Regions from separate parts of the Photobacterium sp. MCCC 1A19761 genome, predicted to be linked through region 2. Evidence: predicted binding sites of a transcription regulator. Region 2 holds the regulator's gene; each other region holds the start of a gene.

Region 1 (5,098 bases), on a different contig from region 2:
TTCAGTGTCTTAATCAGTTGCTCTTGATTCTCTTGCATTCCTTTCGCCGGCTTGGTTGCTGTCGCCCCGATTGGCACCGGGTGACGGCACTTGATGACAGAGGTTATGAGTTATCTGGATGATTTTACTTTGAAAAACAACACAATTTGTCCGTGTTTATCTGGGTAATTATTCTACAGCTTGGGTTTGTAAACCGTGATACTGATCCAGATTAAAGGTGGTTTTTCTGTGCACCAGCTCGAGGATTTACGAATCCGAAAGCGGTATGAGAAAGATGCGCGATTATGCAAAATCGAAGGGAACTTGTTATGATGGCGGCCGGTTTTTCATAGTGCTGATTCCTTCATGTTTACAGGTTATTTAACATTTCTGGTGCCTGCGTTACTCGGGGCGCAATTCATTCTGACGCTGGTGCTGACCAAAGGTGAAATTTGCCCGGGCCAGCGTGGTCGGGTTCACAAAACGTTACCGGTACTGCTGGTGGGGTGGCTGCTGGCCGTTGCGAGCCATCCTATCGCTATTTTGCCGCTGCTGACACTGAGCTACTTCACGTTCCAGGTGAAAACCGGTAAAACCCGGGATGCGGGTCCGTTGAAGGTTTTATATGCTGCCGATGTGCTGGCGGTCCTGAGCTGGCTCTGGTTGTTGCCTTCGATGGATGTACCGGAAATGATGCTCAGCCTGATGGCAGTTCCGCTGTTCGGTGCTTCCCTGGCGCATTTGCTGCTGACCCAGGCCCGGACCCGGTTGCAGGCGTTTCACCGGATCCTGCCGTTTACCGGTTTTGTCAGCGCAATGCTGAGTATCCTGACGATGCTGTGGGCATTGTCCGGGCTGGATGAGACGCAGTTGGATCTTCTGGTGAACAATGTGATTGGCGCGCTGGTGCTGCTGGTGTTGTCACTGCTGGTCTGGGCCGGGCATCTCTTGCTGACCAAAACGGTCAATCGCTGGCAACTGCTGGCGGCCTCACTGCTGTTGGCTGCTTCCGGTAGTTTGCAGCTGGCATTTATTTAGCCGTGAATACAACACCCGATTCGATGAACATGAGCGCCAGATGGCGCTCATGTTGTATTTGAAGTTGTATGTTTCAGGATCTGCACCCGTGCTTTCTCTGTTGTTAGGGAACGCGGCAGGTTTTGTGACCAGGCCAGCAACAGCAACAATGACTATGCTTACTGAGAGTCACTGAAGTCGTTTCGGTCAGGGGGAAGCATGGAAATTACAAACTTGTTGAAGATGGATGGCAATATCGTGCTGGGTATTGTCAATGAGAAGCTGCGGCTGGAATGCTCGTCGATTGATGACCTGGTCAGCCGTTATGAACTGGATTACGACGAGTTAAACGACAAGATGGAATCATTGGGCTTTCGCTATGATCCCATCTCGAATCAGTATAAATAAGTCCAGTTTGCTGAACCCGGCTGATGAAATCGACCATTGACTGAATCAGCTGGCATCTCTGAGAGATAAAGCGGCTCGGGCGCGGAGGCCATTAAGCCGCTTTAATTCCTTCCAAATGTGTCTGGCATTGTTGTTTTGCGGTGGCAAAGAATGCCTGCAAATAATGTCGGTCCCGCTCGGAGGCGCGAATGGCAGCGAATAAGCGCCGCCACAGGCCGTCACCGAGCGGTTTGCTGACCACCAGTCCCTGACGGGCAAAGTCATAAATCGCCCAGTTGGGCAGGGCAGCGACGCCGAGCCCGGCGGAAACCATTTGCACCAGCATCAGGGTATTATCTGCCTGCTTCCAGTGACTCGGCTCAACGTCGGCTGGCTGGAGGAAATGTTTGACCACATCTAACCGTCCCTTCTGAACCGGATAGCTCAGCATAGTTTGATCGGCCAGATCCTGCGGGGAAATAAACGGCTTGTCTGCCAGCGGAGACTGGGGAGAGACAACCAGCCGCATTTCAAAATCAAACAATGGCTCGAAGTGAACCTCACTGCGTGGCTGAATATCTGAGGTGATCACCAGATCCAGCTCGCCGGCACCCAAAGCGGGCAGGGGCTCAAAGCCGAAGCCGGAGGAGAAATCCAGGGTGACGCTCGGCCAGTGGATCTGATATTCCTTCAGGGCCGGCATCAGCCATTGAAAACAGGAGTGGCATTCGATTGCCATATGCAGCCGACCGTTGATGTCTTCTTTCAGGCTGGCCAGTTCATGCTCGGCTTTGGCAATCCTGGGGATTAATTCGTCCGCCAGGCGCAATAGAATTTCACCTTCCGCAGTAAATTTCACCGGCCGGGTTTTCCGTAAGAATAACTGTCCGCCCAACCGCTGCTCCAGATCTTTGAGCTGGTGAGACAGCGCAGACTGGGTCAGGCAGAGGGTCGTGGCGGTTGCCGTCAGAGAGCCGGTGTCTCGCAGTACCGAGAGTGTTCTGAGATGTTTAACTTCAATCATGGTTTTTGCTTACCGTCCCTGTTGCAAGTGCTTTATCCGTGCTGGGTTTGCTGTTCAACCTCATTCGTCCCGGATAAGAGAGAGGTTCACTGTACCGCTAAAAATTGGATGTGTAAACATCTGGACGTCTAAACGTATGAATTTAATATGAAAGATGATCAGTATTAAATTTCTTCATGATCAGGTTGAATTTTAAGACATTGTTCATCAAACGCCGTTCAGCCATTGTGAAGTTATCGATACGGAACCGCATTCATAAGGTAATGATGATGACAACAACACAAACAACGCCGAAAACAACGACTCATATTCTTGGCTACCCACGCGTGGGGAGCCAGCGTGAACTGAAATTTGCGCAGGAAAAATACTGGCGTGGCGACATTAGCCAGCAAGAACTGAAAGAGGTGGGGAGCCTGCTGCGTCACCGTCACTGGGGCGATCAGGTCGGTGCTGGGCTGGACTATGTTTCAGTGGGTGACTTCGCCTGGTATGACCATGTTCTGGGAACCAGCATGCTGCTGGGCCATATCCCGCAGCGCCACAATCACGGCCATCCGGATCTCGATACCCTGTTCCGCGTGGCACGCGGTAAAGCACCGACCGGCTGTGCTTGCGCGGCGTCGGACATGACCAAGTGGTTTAATACCAACTATCACTATATTGTTCCGGAATTTACCAAAGACGATACGTTTAACGTCAGCTGGACCCAACTGTTTGAAGAAGTTGTGGAAGCACAAAAAGCCGGCCATGCCGTGAAACCTGTGCTGTTGGGGCCGGTGTCTTACCTGTGGCTGGGCAAAGAGAAAGAAGCTGATTTTGACCGCCTGTCCCTGTTGCCGCGCCTGTTGACCGCTTATCAGCAGATCCTGAATAAACTGGCGGCTCTGGGCGTTGAGTGGGTGCAGATTGACGAACCGGTACTGGCGCTGGAACTGCCTCAGGCGTGGGCGGATTCATTCAAGTTGGCGTATCAGGTGCTGAACGGCAGTACCAAGCTGCTGCTGACGACGTACTTTGACAACATCACTCATCATCTCGATAAAATCGTTGAACTGAAAGTGGATGGCCTGCATATCGACCTGTCGGCCTCGCCGGAGCAGTTGAACGACGTCGTGGCTGCGATCCCGGCCCATTGGGTGTTGTCTGCCGGTGTTGTGAACGGTCGCAACGTGTGGCGGGCCGATCTGGCTCAGCAACTCTCCATCCTAGCCCCGGTGAAAGCGCAATTGGGCGAGCGCTTGTGGCTGGCCAGCTCCTGTTCGCTCTTGCACAGCCCGATTGACCTCGACCTGGAAACCGAACTCAACCCGGAAGTCCGTCAGTGGCTGGCGTTTGCCAAGCAAAAATGTCGTGAAGTGACCCTGCTGGCCCAGGCGCTTGACGGTAGTGATGTCGCGGTGCAGGAATGTCAGCACTACAGCGCGCCGATCCAGGCCCGTGCGACCAGTGAATTGGTTAATAATCCGCAAGTCCGTCAGCGTACTCAGGCGATCACCCCGGCCCTGGCAGAGCGTAAAGCACCGTATGCAGAGCGTGCCCGCCAACAGCGTGCTGCCCTGAACTTGCCATTGTTGCCGACCACAACCATTGGCTCGTTCCCGCAGACCGATGAAATTCGGGTGCAGCGCCGTGACTTCAAAGCCGGTCGTCTGTCTGAAGCCGATTACAACACGGCGCTGAAAGGGCACATTGCCGATGCCATCGCACGTCAGCAGAAGCTGGATCTGGATGTGCTGGTTCACGGTGAGGCTGAGCGAAACGACATGGTCGAATACTTCGCCGAGCTGCTGGAAGGCTTTGCTGTCACCCGCTTTGGCTGGGTTCAAAGCTACGGCTCACGCTGTGTGAAACCAGCGGTGATTGTGTCGGATATTTACCGTGCCAAGCCAATGACGGTTGAGTGGATCACCTATGCACAGTCGCTGACCGACAAACTGGTGAAAGGCATGCTGACCGGACCGGTCACGATTCTTGGCTGGACCTTCCCGCGTGAAGACTTGAGCCGTGAAGCCATCGCCAACCAGATTGCTTTGGCCTTGCGCGACGAGGTGGCTGATCTTCAGGCGGCCGGGATTCAAGTGATTCAAATCGATGAGCCGGCGATCCGTGAAGGGCTGCCGCTGAAAGCCTCGCAATGGCAGACGTATCTGGACTGGGCGGTGAATGCATTCAAGATCTCTGCGGCCAGCGCAGAGCCGGAAACTCAGATCCACACCCATATGTGTTACAGCGAGTTCAACGATATTATCAAGTCGGTGGCAGCCCTGGATGCTGATGTGATCACCATTGAAACCTCGCGCTCGGATATGGAGTTGCTGAAAGCCTTTGAAGCCTTCGATTATCCGAATGAAATTGGTCCGGGTGTGTATGACATCCACTCGCCAAATATTCCGGAGGTCGCGCAGGTAACGCAACTGGTCGAGAAAGCAGAAGCGCTGATCCCGGCAGAAAGACTGTGGATTAACCCGGACTGTGGTCTGAAAACCCGAAACTGGGAAGAAACTGAAGCAGCACTGCACAACATGGTCACTGCGGCCAAGGCACTGCGTGAACAGTGGCAGGCGAAAGTCAGCTAAGCGGGTTGTTCATCCCAATATCAACCGATAAAAAAGAGCGCTTCGGCGCTCTTTTTGTTTGCTTTAATCCGTTCAGCATCGGATTCGCTGAGATAGCGAATCCACTTTCAGACTG
Region 2 (5,098 bases):
CGGCTTCGACACTCTGCGCCAGCGGCGGCAACTGAATCCGTTGCAGCAGTCTGGCCAGCTCGGCCTGGATCGGGGCCAGATCATGCGAGCGGGCAATATCGAGCTCAATCAGGCAGACATCATCAAGCGAAGTAATAATTTTTGCGCCGCGCCCCGAGGCCAGCACCCGCTCGACCCGGGTCGAGCCCGATTCCGGCTGATGGCTACAACGCAGGGCCAGATCAATCGCGCTCTGGGCCACCGGCTGCAGCGTCCGGCTGTGCAGCACCGGCGCTGCCAGACGGGCCAGTTCGCTGGCTTCATCCAGCCGCAACAGCGGCAACAGGCAGGCGTCCGCCACCAGCCGCGGATCGGCGCTGTACACCCCGGCAACATCGCTCCAAATCGTCACCCGCGCCACTTCCGCCAGGGCGCCGATCACCGTGGCTGAATAATCCGAGCCGTTGCGACCCAGCAGTACGGTTTCACCGGCCGCATTGCGGGCCATAAATCCGGTGATCACAATCCGGTGCTGGCTGTGCTGGGCCAGCTCAGCCGTCAGCAACGGCCAGGACTGGGCGCGATCGACTTCCGGCTGCGCGGCCCGCTCGGCCCGCAAAAACGTCCTGGAATCCAGGTACGTCGCCGGCATCGCCTGTTGCGCCAGCAACGCGGCGAGCAACCGGGCAGACCACAGCTCGCCATGACCAAGTACCGCGGCCACCGCCGCTTCCGTCAAATCCGGACCACTGAGCTTGGCCAGCGCACTGAGCTCCAGGTGGAGCTGAGTTTGCAGATCATCCGCAGCCGGGCCGGTCACGAGCTCACTGATCAGTGCCTGCTGAAACGCCCGCAGATCCTGCAACGCGTCATGGGCCTGCCGGCCATCTTTTCGCAGCAACTCGACCCAGGCGATCAGCTGATTGGTGGTCTTGCCAGCGGCGGAAACCACAATCAAATCTTCAGGACCGGCATATTCACCGATGATCTCGGCCACCCGGCGATAACACGCCGGGTCCGCCAGGCTGCTGCCGCCAAATTTGTGGAGTTGTCGTGTTATCGGCTGGCTCATCCCGTCACCTCCGCTGCCAGGGCAAACGCCTGCGCCAAATCGGCAATCAAATCATCGGCATCTTCCAGCCCCACAGACAACCGGAGCAGGGACGGCTTGATGCCCGCTTCGGCTTGCGCCTCGTCCGACATCGCCCGGTGGGTCATACTGGCCGGATGGCAGATCAGACTTTCGGTCCCGCCAAGGGACTCCGCCAGAGAAAAGCATTGCAGTTGGCGGACAAACAATTCCAGTTGTGCCTGGCTGCCGGCGATTTCAAAACTGAGCATCGCGCCGAATCCCTGCTGCTGCTTGAGCGCAATCGCATGGCCCGGATGCTCGGGCTGGCTCGGATGGTAGATTTGCCCGACCAACGGCTGGCTTTGCAGGTAAGCGAGGATCCGGGCGCTGTTCTCTTCGTGCAGCTTCATCCGGGGAGCCAGGGTCCGCAGGCCGCGCAGCGTGAGATACGCATCAAACGGCGCGCCGGTGGCACCAATGCAGTTGGCCCACCAGGCCAGGGTTTCCGCCTGCTCCGATGTTTTGGCAATCAGCACCCCGCCGAGCACGTCGGAATGGCCGTTAATGTATTTGGTGGTCGAGTGGACGACAAAATCCGCCCCCAGGGCGATCGGCTGTTGCAGGATCGGCGACAGGAAGGTGTTGTCCACCGCAACCAGCGCCCCGGCCTGATGCGCCTGTTCGCACACGGCGGCGATATCGACCACCCGCAGCAACGGGTTGGATGGTGTTTCCACCCAGACCAGCTTGGGCTGTTTGGCCAGTGCCGCCGCCAGCGCGACCGGATCGGTCTGATCGACAAAACAGACCTGAAAATCCCCTTTCTGAGCCCGGGTATGGAACAGGCGGTACGTGCCGCCATAGCAGTCATGCGGAGCCACCACCAGGTCATCCGGCCCCAACAGGGCAGTGACCAGCAAGTTGATCGCCGCCGTACCGCAGTTCGTTACCACGGCCCCGGCGCCCCCTTCCAGCGCAGCCAGCGCTTCGGCCAACGTATTGCGGGTCGGGTTGCCCGAGCGGGAATAGTCAAACTGCGGCACTTCCCCCAGTTGTGAGAAGCTATAAGTCGAAGTAAGGTAGATAGGCGGCACCACCGCATTAAATTGGGTGTCCGATTCGATCCCAGCGCGGACGGCAACGGTCGCTCGCTTCTTGTCACTCATATTTACTTTCCTTGTCTGAGGGCTGGCCCTGCGGTGCAGAACGGATTAGCACCAACATTAGCCACAAACCATAAAGACGTCAACACTTCTGGACGTCCATATGTCTTTGCTTGTGGCGGTAAATCCCGCTAAAATTCACCCATCATCTAATTTAATCAATCCAATATCGCTGAGAAGGTAGAAAATGGCAGAGTGGAATGGCGAGTACATCAGCCCATACGCGGAACACGGTAAGAAAAACGAGCAAGTCAAAAAAATTACCGTTTCGATTCCATTGAAGGTACTGAAAATCCTGACTGATGAGCGTACCCGCCGTCAGATCAACAACCTGCGTCACGCCACGAACAGTGAGCTACTGTGCGAGGCATTCCTGCATGCCTACACCGGTCAGCCGCTGCCTACCGACGATGACATCCGCAAAGACCGTCCGGATGATCTGCCGGCCGAGGCCAAAGCCCTGATGGACGAGATGGGCATCAAGTACGAAGACATCAACGAATAATCGCTGCTTTTCTGCCGCCAGATACAAAAAAACCAGCCCGTGGGCTGGTTTTTTCCTATCCGGCTGAATTATTTGTCAGCCATGTAATTGACCGGCATGTCGATTCGGGCAACGCCGGATTCAACCGCAGCCACCGCCACGGCTTTGGCCACGCGCGGCAGCAGACGCGGATCCATTGGTTTCGGAATAATGTATTCCGGACCGAAGGCCAGGCTGTCCACGCCAGCCGCTTTGAGTACTTCTGCCGGGACCGGCTCTTTGGCCAGTTCACGGATCGCCTTCACGGCTGCCAGTTTCATCTCGTCGTTAATCGCACTGGCGCGCACGTCCAGGGCACCGCGGAAGATGAACGGGAAGCACAGCACGTTGTTGACCTGGTTCGGATAGTCCGAACGGCCAGTGCCCATGATCAGATCATCACGTACGGCATGCGCCAGCGCCGGCTTGATTTCCGGATCCGGGTTAGAACACGCAAAGACCACCGGCTTGTCAGCCATCAGCTTCAGGGCTTCCGGTGACAGCAGATCCGGACCGGACACGCCGACAAAAATGTCTGCGCCTTCGATCACGTCTTCCAGCGTGCGCTTGTCGGTATTGTTGGCAAACAGCTGCTTGTATTCGTTGATGTCGTCACGGCGGGTATGGATCACGCCCTTACGGTCCAGCATGTAGATCTTCTCACGCTGCGCACCGCACTTGATCAGCAGTTCCATACAGGCCACGGCAGCCGCACCAGCACCCAGGCAGACGATCACGGCTTCGCTGATCTCTTTGCCTTGCAGTTCCAGAGCATTGAGCATCCCGGCCGCGGTTACGATCGCGGTGCCGTGCTGGTCATCGTGGAACACCGGCACCTGGCAACGCTCGATCAGACGCTTTTCAATTTCAAAGCAGTCCGGCGCTTTAATGTCTTCCAGGTTGATGCCGCCGAATGTATCGGCAATGTTAGCCACGGTATCGACGAACTCGTCAATCGTGCGGTGTTTCACTTCGATATCAATCGAATCCAGACCGGCAAAACGCTTGAACAGCAGGGCTTTACCTTCCATCACCGGCTTGGATGCCAGCGGGCCCAGGTTCCCCAGGCCAAGGATCGCAGTGCCGTTACTGATCACCGCCACCATATTGCCTTTGGCGGTGTACTTGTAAACATTGTCAGCGTTTTGGGCGATTTCACGCACCGGCTCAGCCACACCCGGGCTGTAAGCGAGGGCAAGGTCTTCAACAGTATCAGCAGGCTTGGAGAGCTCTACGGCAATTTTGCCTGGTACAGGGTAAGCATGGTAATGAAGCGCTTGTTGGCGAAAGTCTTCAGACATAGTGTTTCAGATCCTGAAAGAAAATGAGGTTCAGTTGGTGTAGTGGGAGATAAATCATATGCTATAGCGGTAGAAAATCCTAGCCGAGCCCGGCTGGTCGAGCCAATAATCTCCCACTGCTGTAGTCAGGTATCGCGAATTTATGATCCGCATACCGCAAAATGGGTGGAAATCCTCGCACTGGCCTGTAAACATCCCGGCTCCGTCCGGCAATCGCGGCAGAATAGACTAATTTGCGCGCAGGCTGCGGGAAAACAAAAAGGGGACGCCTGGCGTCCCCTTTTTTCGGAAGTCTTCTGGCAATTACTTGCTAGACAGCGCACCGAAACGCTTGTTGAACTTGTCAATACGACCACCGGTGCTCACTTGACGCTGCTTACCAGTGTAGAATGGGTGACACTTGTCACAAACATCCAGGTTGATGTCTTTGCCCAGAGTTGACTTGAATACGAACGCGTTGCCGCAAGAACATTTCGCGTTTACTTCTGTGTATTCTGGGTGGATACCTTGTTTCATGGGATAACCTCAATAGTAAGGCCGTGTCGCTCTCCCGATCCAAAGCCGGGCACCACACGTCGTTAATAACAATAGGCGTAATGGGGGTTCCAGTACACCGAATCAGGCGGCGTATAGTAATCAAACAATCCGCCCAAATCAACTGATACGCTCCCTTTTTCGCCACTTTGCGCCTGCCTCCGGGCAAGGTACACTCTCTGATCTTAGTCAATGCTGAAAATTGCGGTTTGTTATGGCCTCCAAGATTGCCCGCGTGGCACTCCCTGTTCCCCTGGATAAACAGTTCGACTACCTGATCAAGCCCGACCAGGCCCCGGTGATCGGCGCCCGGGTGCGGGTGCCGTTTGGCCGCCAGCAATTGGTGGGGGTGGTGATCGCCCTCACCGATCAGTCTGATTTCCCGCTCACCCAGCTCAAAGGGATCTCGGCCGTGCTCGATCCCGCGCCGCTGTGGCCGGATTCCCTGTTCGAGTTGCTGAGCTGGGCCAGCAGTTATTACCAGTATCCGCTCGGCGACACCCTGGCCAATGCCATGCCGACCCTG
Region 3 (5,098 bases), on a different contig from region 2:
GAACGTATTGCCGCGATCATCCGGGGTCCCGAAGCCCCCGGTTCCCAGCCACTCGCCGTTCACCTGAGCACCTCGGTTAGGGTCAATCGGCGCGAACGTCTGACCCAAGCCATACACCGAATGGATCCCTAAATTTTGTACCGACGCGCCGTGCCAGGTTTGATCATAAATTGCCGGGCAGATTGTGGCACTTTGCTGATTGTTGTGTTGTAACTCGACCACACTGAGGCAGCCATTCTCCCGATCGATACGGACACTCAGCGCCTGGGTCCGAAATCCGTCCGCATTGGGTTCGTACAAAGCGGGACCGGTATAGTCTGTTTTAAAGACCATTTCGGTATGGGGGATCGTCGTGTTCCCTTGTGTATTTTGGTGATGACGGAAAGAGATGTGGATCAGATCATCATCCAGCACCTCCACCACCGTACTGGAGGGACCGTAATTCACGATATAAGGTGCAGGGACATCGGCGTAGCAACTCCCGGAGCCCAGGAGAATACAAACTGCGATTAGCTTTTTCTTCATTGGCTTCATCCATTGATATGAACAATTACTCATTTAAAATTGCGCGTATTTTGTGTGCAATTAGTTCAGTATCAATCCTCCCCGGCCCTACGCCCCCCGAGGAAATTTAAAACCTTTTGTTAAATTTGTGCTCCAGTTGGTGTTTTGTGTAGATTAAACACCTGCGGATGGAAGCTGGGCTCCTTTGCCAAAGAGTCCCGTATCCAAAAGAGCCACAGGGTGAACTACAGATTCAACGCCTTGGAAATCGATAAACCAAGGGGATGCGGTAGAGCGTAAAGTTAAACCGGGCTTTAACGTAACTCCTGCTCCGCTAACCGCAACTTAAACCCTTCGTGCGTGGCGACAAATCCCAGCTTCTCGTAAAACCGCAACGCATCCAAACGCTGCTTGTCTGAGGTGAGCTGAACCAACTGGCAGCCTTTCTCTTGCGCCTGACCAATCGCATACTGAAACATCTGCTCACCCAGGCCCTGACCACGGTAATCGGCGAGGATCCGAACGCCTTCAATCAGGCACCGCCAGGAACCGATGTGGGTAAGATATGGAATGAAAGTCAACTGCAACATCCCCACCACCCGGTCTTGGGTCTCTGCGACCATCAATTGGTTATTGGGATCCGCCTGAATGGCCTCGAACGCCTGAAGATACTTGGCATTTAACGGCAAAGTTCCGTCTTCACGTTGTGAACCAAGTGCATCATCCTGCAGCATCAATACTAAAGTTTCGAGATCATCTTTCGTTGCTGCTCTGAATTGAATATCCAAATCATCTTCCTTCATCATGTGGTCGTTTCACCACGAACCCTTTTTCAATCCCCGCCTGAAAACCCACTTTTTCATACAAACGGTGCGCGGCGACTCGATTTTCTCCAGACAGGAGCATCACTTTATAGCAGCCCTGCTCCCAAGCCAGTGCCAGCGCCTTCTCGAGCACTTTCTGGCTCAGACCGCGACGGCGATAATCCTGCCCGGTGATCACATGTTCGATCACACCAAACGGCCTGCCAGCATTGGTCACGGTGGGGATAACCCCAAGCTGGCAGGTGGATGCCAGTTGCCCGTCGACTTCAGCGACCACCAACTGAATAGAAGGATTGGCCTGAATTTCATCCCAGTTCGATGCCAGCACCTGTTCGCTGACCACGGGATCGTGCCCCCGCAGCTCTCGGTAAAGCGCCAGCACACCACGCAAATCTTCCTTCCGGGACACTCGAATCACTTCCATGTTCACCTTGCTCCTGAATTAACAATTTTCTCTGCAAAGCACGGCATCAGCACCTGCTGCTGCCCATGTCGCCCCATCCCGCCGCCAATCACACTCGGCAGCGCAGGCATTACCCATTGAGCAAACAAACGGCGCGATTTTGAAATAAATCATCCGCTTCCAGGATCGACACGCTGCCCGGATTCACCTTAAATGCAATATAGTCCATGCTTTCAATATCAATCAGTTGAAATGCCGCAATCACGAAGGTCGCCGCAAAACCATGCGTCACAATTAACGCATCACCCGGCTGGTGCATGATCTCTTGAACACACGCTACAATTCGCGTCGCAACTTCCCGGCGGGACTCCGCACCGTCACAGATCCGGTGATCCAGCCGCTCCCCTGTGGAACTCACCGGCTGCATGAGTTCATCATGCGCGGCTTGATCCATCCCTTCGTGACGGCCAAACGACATCTCCCGCAACCTGGCATCATACAGCACATCCAGTGCCAACCCGGCAACCAACGCCTCCGTTGTCTGTACTGCGCGCTTGAGATCGGAGGAATAAACTTGCAGCTTTTCAAGCTCAAAACCATGCGCTTTGATTTTCTCGCCTAAACGAGCGGCCTGAGCGCGCCCGTGCTCCGTCAGTTCCGAATCAAACCAGCCGCCAACCTGACCATTCACAGAATGAGTCGCTTGCGTGTGCGTCACTAAACAAATTCTTTTCATCGCTTCCTTCTCCTGAGTTTGCGGGATTGCATGCCGTGATTACCGACGACAATTCCGTCTGGATCTCATCCAGAGCCCCGGGTAATGTAATGACATCAGGATGAAAATGCTTCGTATTTTTGAGTCCCCCCTTTCTGAACCGAATTTATATACCGAGACTGGGACAGTCATCACCACCCAGCCCGGGTTCATGACACCTGCGGCCCGAGCCTGAACCTTGCTCTGAGAAATAAATGAAATAATCAGTTGCATATTCTCATACAATACGTAGGATAGCTTTCTAGACGTCCAAACGTCCTTTAGCGTCCACATGGAGGATATGATGCAAAAGAATAAGAAAGTCAGTCAGTGGTTACTCGGTGCAGCATTGGTGCTGGGATTAACCGGCTGCGGCCAACAAGAAGAAGCAGTATTAAAAGTCGGCGCAACCGTCGGCCCGCATGCCCAGGTGGTGGAAGCTGTTGCCCGGGAAGCCGAAAAACAAGGATTAAAAGTGGAAGTGATCGAGTTTTCGGATTACATCACGCCTAATGCGGCACTTGCAGACGGCAGCCTGGATCTCAACAGTTACCAGCATCTGCCCTTTTTACAAACATACAATGCCAACAACGGCAGCCATTTAGTTTCTATGGGTGAGTCGATTCTGATGCGGATGGGGATCTATTCCAAAACCTTCAATAGCCTCGCCGAATTGCCGGATCATGCGCGCATTGCCATTCCGAACGATCCGACGAACGGCGGACGCGGCCTGCTGCTGTTGGCCGATGCCAATCTCATCACGCTCAAACCGGGTGTCGGCCACAAAGCGACGCTGAACGATATCGTTGAGAACCCGAAGCAGCTCGAGATCATTGAGATTGAAGCTGCCCAGTTACCACGAAGCCTCGAAGACGTAGATGCTGCCGCCATTACGATGAACTACATCATGTCATCGGGCCTGGATCCGAAAGAATTTGGCCTCTATCTGGAACCGAAAGATGCAGCGCTGGCCGTGATGGTCGTGGCCGCGCGCGAAGCCGATAAAAACAATGCCGATTACCAAAAGTTTGTGAAAATCTACCAGTCACAGCCGGTCCGTGACTTTATCCAGCAGACGTTCAACGGCACCATCGAGCCTGCTTTCCAATAACAAAGCCTGTGCGTGCATCAATGTGATCCCGGCCACCAGCCGTGTTTGAAAGTCACATGAGCGCCCACAGCAAACGCCCGCCCCGGCGCATCACATCGGAGCGGGCGTTGTTCAGAGAAATAACTGGCCGTCCCGGTAAGTCAGTGCTTCCGGACCGCTTTCGCCAATGAGCACCGGGCCGTCGAGATCGACCACCGCGGCATCCTGGGCAATAGGCAGGGCAGCCCTCATCGCCAGAGATGTGCCGAGCATACACCCGACCATCACCGATAATCCATCCTGCCGCGCGGCGGCTTTGAGCGCCAGCGCTTCGGTCAGTCCGCCGGTTTTATCCAGCTTAATATTGATCATTTCATAGCGGCCGCGAACATGCGCCAAGTCTGCCCGGGTATGACAACTCTCATCGGCACACACCGGAATCCGGTGGTCAAAGTGGCCCAAGGCATCATCATCCCCGGCCGGCAGAGGCTGCTCAATCATCGCAATAGCCAGCGGCGCGAGCGCATCAAACAGCGCAGGAAGATCCATCCCCGCCCAGGCTTCATTAGCATCTAAGATGATCCGTGCATCCGGCGCGACATCCCGGACTGCGGTCACCCGGCCGACAATGTTTTCCGCATCCAGCTTTACTTTCAGCAAGGTGGCTCCCTGAGCGACATAGTCCCGCGCTTGTCGGGCCATTTCCTGCGGTGTCCCGATGGAAACCGTCATTGCCGTTTCCAGCGCAGGCTGCAACTGAAAATAACGCGACGGAAACTGGCTGTTACATTGCCGGGCGATGAGCGACCATAAGGCGCAATCGAGCGCATTCCGGGCTGCCCCGGCCAGCAACAGGGTTTGCAGCGCCACTTTGGCCTGCTGCGCCGACAGCGCTGCCAACGTCGGGATCGCTCGTTCGATTTGCGCCAACACAGATGCGGTGTCCTCGCCATAACGGGCATAAGGTGTACATTCGGCTTCAACCGAGTACTCCCCGTCGGTGATCATCACCCGCACAATATCCAGGTGGGTTCGGGCGCCCCGGGCAATGCGAAAGGGTTTGGCAAACGGGATATGTTCGGGTTTCGCTTGGATCTGCATCAGGCACCTCGGTTAACCAGCTGTTGAATGATATTGTCCACGCCAAAGCGCACCGGATCTGTGACCGGCAGCTGATACTGCTCACGCCACTGCTCACATACAACCTCCGCTTCTTCGGTGGCGATCGCCGAGGTATTGAGGCAGATCCCGACAAATTCAGCGGCTGGATTAGTCAGTTTCGCAGCCTGAATATTTTCGGCCAGCACCGCCGAAATCTCTGGCATCGGCATGTGTGGCAGATGGCGGATATGCGACCGACCCAGCTCATGGCACAACACCAAGGCATCGGGCTGCGCCCCATGCAACAGCCCCAGGCTCACCCCGGCAAAAGATGGATTGAACAATGAGCCCTGGCCTTCAATCACATCCCACACATGCGAGTCAAAATCCGGACTAAGCGTTTCCACAGCGCCGGAGATAAA

Evidence for each region. Region 2 encodes MetJ, which represses methionine synthesis genes. Its sites were predicted from a motif close to TTAGACNTNTANANGTCTAA; they were not measured.
Region 1: a site for MetJ is predicted at 2,520-2,539, ahead of metE (5-methyltetrahydropteroyltriglutamate--homocysteine S-methyltransferase). Genes of this name have one in related genera too.
Region 3: a site for MetJ is predicted at 2,740-2,759, ahead of VV869_RS14310 (MetQ/NlpA family ABC transporter substrate-binding protein). Genes of this name have one in related genera too.

What each region holds. Positions count from the first base shown of each region.
Region 1 covers NZ_JAZGTF010000002.1:158,972-164,069, reverse strand. The annotation lists gene VV869_RS03430 (GGDEF domain-containing protein) at 1-38, opposite strand, end outside; gene VV869_RS03425 (hypothetical protein) at 346-1,017, shown strand; gene VV869_RS03420 (DUF4250 domain-containing protein) at 1,216-1,404, shown strand; gene metR (HTH-type transcriptional regulator MetR) at 1,496-2,407, opposite strand; gene metE (5-methyltetrahydropteroyltriglutamate--homocysteine S-methyltransferase) at 2,677-4,983, shown strand.
Region 2 covers NZ_JAZGTF010000009.1:183,652-188,749, reverse strand. The annotation lists gene VV869_RS11275 (bifunctional aspartate kinase/homoserine dehydrogenase II) at 1-1,051, opposite strand, end outside; gene VV869_RS11270 (O-succinylhomoserine (thiol)-lyase) at 1,048-2,217, opposite strand; gene metJ (met regulon transcriptional regulator MetJ) at 2,402-2,719, shown strand; gene VV869_RS11260 (malic enzyme-like NAD(P)-binding protein) at 2,788-4,038, opposite strand; gene rpmE (50S ribosomal protein L31) at 4,342-4,554, opposite strand; gene priA (primosomal protein N') at 4,787-5,098, shown strand, end outside.
Region 3 covers NZ_JAZGTF010000013.1:93,758-98,855, reverse strand. The annotation lists gene VV869_RS14330 (TIM-barrel domain-containing protein) at 1-525, opposite strand, end outside; gene VV869_RS14325 (GNAT family N-acetyltransferase) at 819-1,310, opposite strand; gene VV869_RS14320 (GNAT family N-acetyltransferase) at 1,294-1,752, opposite strand; gene VV869_RS14315 (histidine phosphatase family protein) at 1,862-2,467, opposite strand; gene VV869_RS14310 (MetQ/NlpA family ABC transporter substrate-binding protein) at 2,790-3,596, shown strand; gene dgcA (N-acetyl-D-Glu racemase DgcA) at 3,708-4,676, opposite strand; gene dgcN (N-acetyltransferase DgcN) at 4,676-5,098, opposite strand, start outside.